One region of the Actinomadura coerulea genome, then DNA from elsewhere that is predicted to be linked to it. Evidence: predicted binding sites of a transcription regulator. Region 1 holds the regulator's gene; the other holds the start of a gene.
What was found. The regulator HspR, encoded in region 1, represses chaperone genes until heat shock. The targets are predictions, from matches to a motif close to ANTTGAGTCNNNNNGACTCAANT.

Region 2: a site for HspR is predicted at 1,619-1,641, ahead of lon (endopeptidase La). Genes of this name have one in related genera too.

Annotation. Positions count from the first base shown of each region.
Region 1 is NZ_JACHMQ010000001.1:6,382,100-6,385,281, forward strand. Features, by position in the region: gene clpB (ATP-dependent chaperone ClpB) at 1-1,139, opposite strand, end outside; gene BKA00_RS29520 (heat shock protein transcriptional repressor HspR) at 1,203-1,649, opposite strand; gene dnaJ (molecular chaperone DnaJ) at 1,655-2,827, opposite strand; gene grpE (nucleotide exchange factor GrpE) at 2,912-3,182, opposite strand, start outside.
Region 2 is NZ_JACHMQ010000001.1:3,343,514-3,346,695, forward strand. Features, by position in the region: gene lon (endopeptidase La) at 1-1,583, opposite strand, end outside; gene BKA00_RS40440 (phosphotransferase) at 2,176-3,027, shown strand.

The sequences.
Region 1 (3,182 bases):
TAGCGGTCCGACAGCGTCGCCGCCGCCACCATCGCCGAGTCGTTGATCTGCACCTTGTGGTGCGCCTCGTACCGGCCCTTCAGCCCGCGCAGGATCGCGATCGTGTCCTCGACGGTCGGCTCCCCGACGAACACCTGCTGGAACCGGCGCTCCAGGGCGGCGTCCTTCTCGATCCGCTCCCGGTACTCGTCCAGCGTCGTCGCGCCGATCATCCGCAGCTCGCCGCGGGCCAGCATCGGCTTCAGCATGTTGCCGGCGTCCATCGCGCCCTCGGCCGCGCCCGCCCCGACGACGGTGTGCAGCTCGTCGATGAACGTGACGACCTGCCCCTCGCTCTTCCTGATCTCGTTCAGGACGGCCTTCAGCCGCTCCTCGAACTCGCCGCGGTACTTCGCGCCCGCGACCATCGCGCCGAGGTCGAGCGAGACCAGCCGCTTGCCGCGCAGCGACTCGGGGACGTCGCCCGCGATGATCCGCTGTGCCAGACCCTCCACCACGGCGGTCTTGCCGACGCCGGGCTCGCCGATCAGCACCGGGTTGTTCTTCGTCCGGCGCGACAGTACCTGGATCACGCGGCGGATCTCCGGGTCGCGGCCGATGACCGGGTCGAGCCGGCCGTCGCGGGCCGCCGCCGTCAGGTCGACGCCGTACTTCTCCAGCGACTGGTAGGTGCCCTCGGGGTTCTCGCTCGTGACGCGGGCGTGGCCGCGCACCTTCTCGAACGCCTCCAGCAGCGCCTCGGGCGTCGCCCCGAACTCCTTCAGCAGGCCCGCCGCCGGGCCGCCGTCCGCCGCGAGCCCGACCAGCAGGTGCTCGGTCGAGACGAACTCGTCCTCCAGCTGCCGCGCGCGGGCCGCCGCCGTGTTGACCGACCGCTGGAGCTGGCCGGACAGCCGCGGCGTCGCCACCGTCGACCCCTGCGCCTTCGGCATCGCCGCGAGCTGCTCCTCCGCCCGCCGCCGGATCACCTGCCAGTCGGCGCCGACCGCCTCCAGCAGCGGCACCGCCGTCCCGTCCGGCAGCCCGATCAGGGCCACCAGCAGGTGCTGCGGGTCGACCTCGGGGTGCCCCTCGGCCGCCGCCCTGCGGACCGCGATCGACAGCGCCTCCTGGCTCTTCTGCGTCAGCTTGTAGTCCATCGCCCCACCCCGTGCTCTGCTCCTTCTGGGGGACGACCCCCCAGACCCCCGACGACCGTTTTCTCAGTCCGAATTGCGCTCGTGCCAGACCACGACGCTCGTGCGCCTGATGGGCACGAGGTCGGCGCCGGGAGTGCCGTCCGGTTCCCCGTGCCGCCGCTGCTGCGCCAGCCGCGCCGCCACCGCACGGGTCGATTCGAGTTCGTTCGCGAGGTCCTCCAGCGCCGCGTGCGCCTTGGCGAGCTCCTCGCGGAGCCGCACGTTGTCGCGCTGCAGCTCCAGGATGTGCTTGATGCCGGACAGGTTGACGCCCTCCTCCTGGGAGAGCCGCTGGATCTCCCGGAGCATCACGATGTCCCGCATCGAGTAGCGGCGCCCCCGGCCCGCCGTCCGGCCGGGGGACACCAGGCCCATCCGGTCGTAGGTGCGCAGCGTCTGCGGGTGCAGTCCGGACAGCTGCGCCGCCACGGAGATCACGTAGACCGGAGTGTCGTCGCCGAAGGGATCCATGAAGATCACTCCTGTCTGGCCTGCTGGAGGAGGTCGGCGCGCAGGTCCTCGCCCGCGCCCGCCGTCCGGAGCCGGTCCAGCGCCTCGCGCGCCTGCTCGTCGAGCTTCTGCGGGACGTGGACGTCGACGGTGACCAGCAGGTCGCCCTTCGTGCCGTCGCGCCGCGGAGCGCCCCGGCCCTTCACGCGGAACTTGCGGCCGTTCGGGGTGCCCTCGGGCAGCTTCAGCGTGACGGGCTGCCCCTGGAAGGTCGGCACCCGGATCTCGCCGCCGAGCGCCGCCTCGGGGAAGGTCACCGGGACGGTCAGCGTCAGGTTGTCGCCGCTGCGCCCGAACACCTGGTGCGGCAGCACCTTGATGTTCACGTACAGGTCGCCCGCCGGGCCGCCGTTCTCGCCCGGCGCGCCCTTGCCCTTCAGCCGGATCTTCTGCCCGTCCGCGACGCCCGCCGGGATGCGGGCCTGGATGGTCCGGGTGCCGGTCGCGCGGCCGCTGCCGTGGCAGATCGGGCACGGGTCGTCGACGACGAGGCCCCGGCCGCGGCACTCCTTGCACGGCTCCTGGAAGCCGAAGTTGCCGAGGTTGCGGGTCTCGTGACCGGTGCCCTCGCAGTTCGGGCACACCCGCGGCACGGTGCCGGCCTTGGCGCCCGTCCCGCGGCAGCCGTGGCAGGACGCCTCGCTGGTCAGCTTGATGGGCACGGTGACGCCGTTCATCGCGCGGCCGAACGACAGGGTCACCTCGGTCTCGACGTCCGCGCCGCGCCGCGCGCGCCGCGTTCCCGCCGTGCGGGTGCCGGCGCCGCCGCGGCCGCCGAACAGGCCGCCGAACAGGTCGCCGATGCGCTCCCCGGCGCCGCCCGGCTGCGTCCCGCCGCCGGTCTGGCCGAACAGGTCGCCGAGGTCGAACCCGAAGCCGCCGCCCTGCTGGCCGCGGAAGCCGCCCGGCATCGAGCGCACCGCGTCGTACTCCTTGCGGCGCTTCTCGTCGGACAGGACGTCGTAGGCCTCCGAGACCTCCTTGAAGCGGTCCTCGGCGTCGGTGTCGCCCTTGTTCGCGTCCGGGTGGTACTTGCGCGCCAACTTCCGGTAGGACTTCTTGATCTCCTCCTGGGAGGCCGTCTTCGCGACACCGAGGACCTTGTAGTAGTCCTTCTCCAGGTAGTCCTTGGTGCTCACGGCGCCCCGCCTTCTGCTATCGCCACTTGCCACATGTCTTCACGCCCCTGCGGGGCCCGCCCTCGCGGGCGGGCCCCCTGGGGATCATTCGCCCTGTTCGTCGTCCGCGTCGCCCGGCCCGCCGCCGGACTCGCCGGCTCCGGAGTCCGGAGCGGGGTCGGCCACCGCCACGCGGGCGGGCCGCAGGACCCGCTCGCCGATGCGGTAGCCGGGCTGCAGGACGTCGATGACGCTCGTCTCGGTCACCTCGGCCGAGTGCGAGTGCATCAGGGCCTCGTGCACGACCGGGTCGAAGGGCTCGCCCTTCTCCCCGTACCGCTCCAGGCCGAGCTTGCCGGTGACCGCCTCGAGGCTC
Region 2 (3,182 bases), 3.0 Mb from region 1:
GCCTCCAGCCCCGCCTTGTCGAGCTGGCGCGGCAGCAGGTGGTCGCGGGCGATCGTGACCTTCTCGTGCTCGGTGTAGCCGTCGAGCTGCACCAGCTCCATCCGGTCGAGCAGCGGCCCGGGGATCGCCTCCACCACGTTCGCGGTCGCCAGGAACAGCACGTCGCTCAGGTCGAGCTCCACCTCCAGGTAGTGGTCCCGGAAGGTGTGGTTCTGCTCGGGGTCGAGGACCTCCAGCAACGCCGCGGTCGGGTCGCCCCGGTAGTCGGCGCCGACCTTGTCGACCTCGTCCAGCAGGACGACGGGGTTCATCGTCCCCGCCTCCCGGACGGCCCGGACGATGCGTCCCGGGAGGGCGCCCACGTACGTGCGGCGGTGCCCCCGGATCTCGGCCTCGTCCCGGACGCCGCCCAGGGCGACCCGGACGAACTCGCGTCCCATGGCCCGCGCGACCGACTCTCCCAGCGACGTCTTGCCGACCCCGGGAGGACCGGTCAGCGCGAGCACCGCGCCGCTTCTGCGTCCGCCCACGACCCCCAGGCCGCGCTCCTCGCGCCGCTTGCGCACGGCCAGGTACTCGACGATGCGCTCCTTGACGTCGTCGAGACCCGCGTGGTCGGCGTCGAGGATCTCCCGCGCGCCCGCGATGTCGTAGGCGTCCTCGGTCCGCTCGTTCCAGGGGATGTCGAGGACGGTGTCCAGCCAGGTGCGGATCCAGCCGCCCTCGGGCGAGGCGTCGGACGACCGCTCCAGCTTGTCGACCTCCTTCAGCGCCGCCTCGCGCACCTTCTCGGGGAGGTTCGCGGCCTCGATCCGGGCCCGGTAGTCGTCCTCCTCGTCGGCCGGGTCGCCGTTCAGCTCGGCCAGCTCCTTGCGGATGGCCTCCTGCTGCTGGCGCAGCAGAAACTCCCGCTGCGTCTTCTCCATGCCCTCCTGGACGTCCTTGCGGATGGTCTCCGCGACGTCCAGCTCGGCGAGGTGGTCCCGCGTCCACCCGATCACCAGGGTGAGCCGCTCGACGACGTCGACGGTCTCCAGGACCTCGATCTTCTGCTCGTCGGTGAGGTACGGCGCGTACCCGGCGTTGTCGGCCAGCGTGGAGGGGTCGTCGATCCGCTGCACGACGTCCACGACCTGCCAGGCGCCCCGCTTCTGGAGGATCGCGCTGACCAGCCCCTTGTACTCCTTCGCCAGCTCCTGCGCGCGCCCGGTCGCCGGCGGCGCCTCCACCGCCGTCCCCTCGACCCACAGCGCCGCCCCCGGCCCGGTCGTCCCGGTGCCGATCCGCACCCGCTCCACGCCGCGGACGACCGCGCCCGGCTCACCGCCGGGCAGCCGCCCCTCCTGCTCGATCACGCCGAGCGTGCCGATGCCGGCGTACTGCCCGTTCAGCCTGGGCACCAGCAGCACCCGCGGCTTGGCCGCCGACCGGATGCCCGGCCCCTTGGTCTGCGCCACCGCCCGCGCGGCCTCGACGGCGGCCCGGACCTCGCCGCTCTCCGACAGGTCCAGGGGCACCACCATGCCGGGCAGAACGACCCCGTCTTCCAGGGGCAGCACCGGCAGCGTCAGGGTCTCGCTCATGCTCAGCTCCAACTCAGTAGGACACCCAACCGCAAGATTGAGTCACTCACACTCAAGAAAACGGAGCAGCATTTTGTTTCCGCAGCAACGTTCGCTCTCAGCGATCAACTCGCCGCTACGGTCCGGGACGGCCGGTGGCCGTCCCGGTCCGGTGCACTGGGGTCTGGCAGCCGTGTCCGGACGTGGCGGCGCCGGCGCATGAACCGGGCCACGGGCCCTGAGCGCGGCGGAGGGCGCCTGCGGGTCGGCGGGCTGACGCCGCCGCCCCCCGCGCGGTCGCCAGTGGCCTCTCCACCGACCCGCGCCGATGCGTATGGCGCACGGTCCCGCCGGGGTGTCCCGTCCGCGCGAACCCTTCCGGTTCCAAACTCAGGTCTCCGGGCACAGCGTCACGTTCGGATCAGCTCTTTTCCCGGTGTCGGCGACACGCGAAAACTACCCCGGGGCGACGGGCGTGGCCCATGGAGAAGACCGCCGTCGAGGCCTCTTCGCGTGAGCTTGCAAGACGTCGGCGGCTAGGGGATAGTCTCCGCAAGCCCCATCCAGGACGGGGTCCGAGTGAACTCGCCGAAAATCAGATCAAGGAGAAACAGTGGCTAAAACAAACAAGAATTTTCGCCCGGATCCGGTAGGCGCCGAGATAGAGATTCCAGCCAATGTGAACGAAGCCGTGACGGCTTGTTGGCCCGAACTGGCTCCCGCTTGGCTGAAGAAGGCTCCGGACGAACTAGCGGGAATATGCGAGCGATACGAAGGACGTCCCGTTCGGACCTTCAACGCTCGCTACGGGTTCGTGGTCGAGATCGCAACAGCTCATGAACGGCTGGTCGTCAGGTCCACTCCCGATCCACGGGGAATGGACCAGGCCCAAGTAGCGCAAGCACTGTTCAACATGGGCGTGGGTCCGCGGATCCACGATGTCGTTCAGACACCGGTCAGCGTGTGGACCGTAGCAAGCCGCATCTTCCCGGGTGACTCCCTGAAGGGCGAGACAGTCCCGGTTGAACGCCTGGCTCCGATCTTTCGGAAGATGCTTGACCGGAAGACGGAGAATGACAGGCTTCCAACTCTCGTCGACTGGTTGCGCTCCAGACTGAATGACGAGAGGTCGAACGACCTCCCGTCAGGACGTACCTGGGCCTCACAGGTCGAGCGACGACGAGCGGCCGCCATCCTCGAGGACTTGGGAACCGAGGACTCGAACATGGTCTGTCATGGCGACGCATCCTCGAGCAACATTCTCGTCGGTGACGGCGAGGAACTGTTCCTGGTCGATCCTCGCGGGGTCAGCGGCGACGTCTGCTATGACGTGGCTGTAGCCGCGTGGAAGACCCCCACTGATGAACAGGCGTCGGTTCGGGCCGCGAATCTGGCACGCCTGGTCGGAGTCGACACGGAACGTGTCCAGGCATGGCTGGTCATCGCGAAGGCAGCCCGCGTCTAGCGGCGATCTCCATGATTCGGGCGAAGGAGCGCGTAAGCGAACGAGCCTCCCGGGATGGCAGCCGGCCTGTGACCGCGAGCTGCCCATCGTCCGTCCCAACGCCCGGATCGAGCGGGGCCGGGACGGGACGACATCAATCGACCAGCCGCACTCGT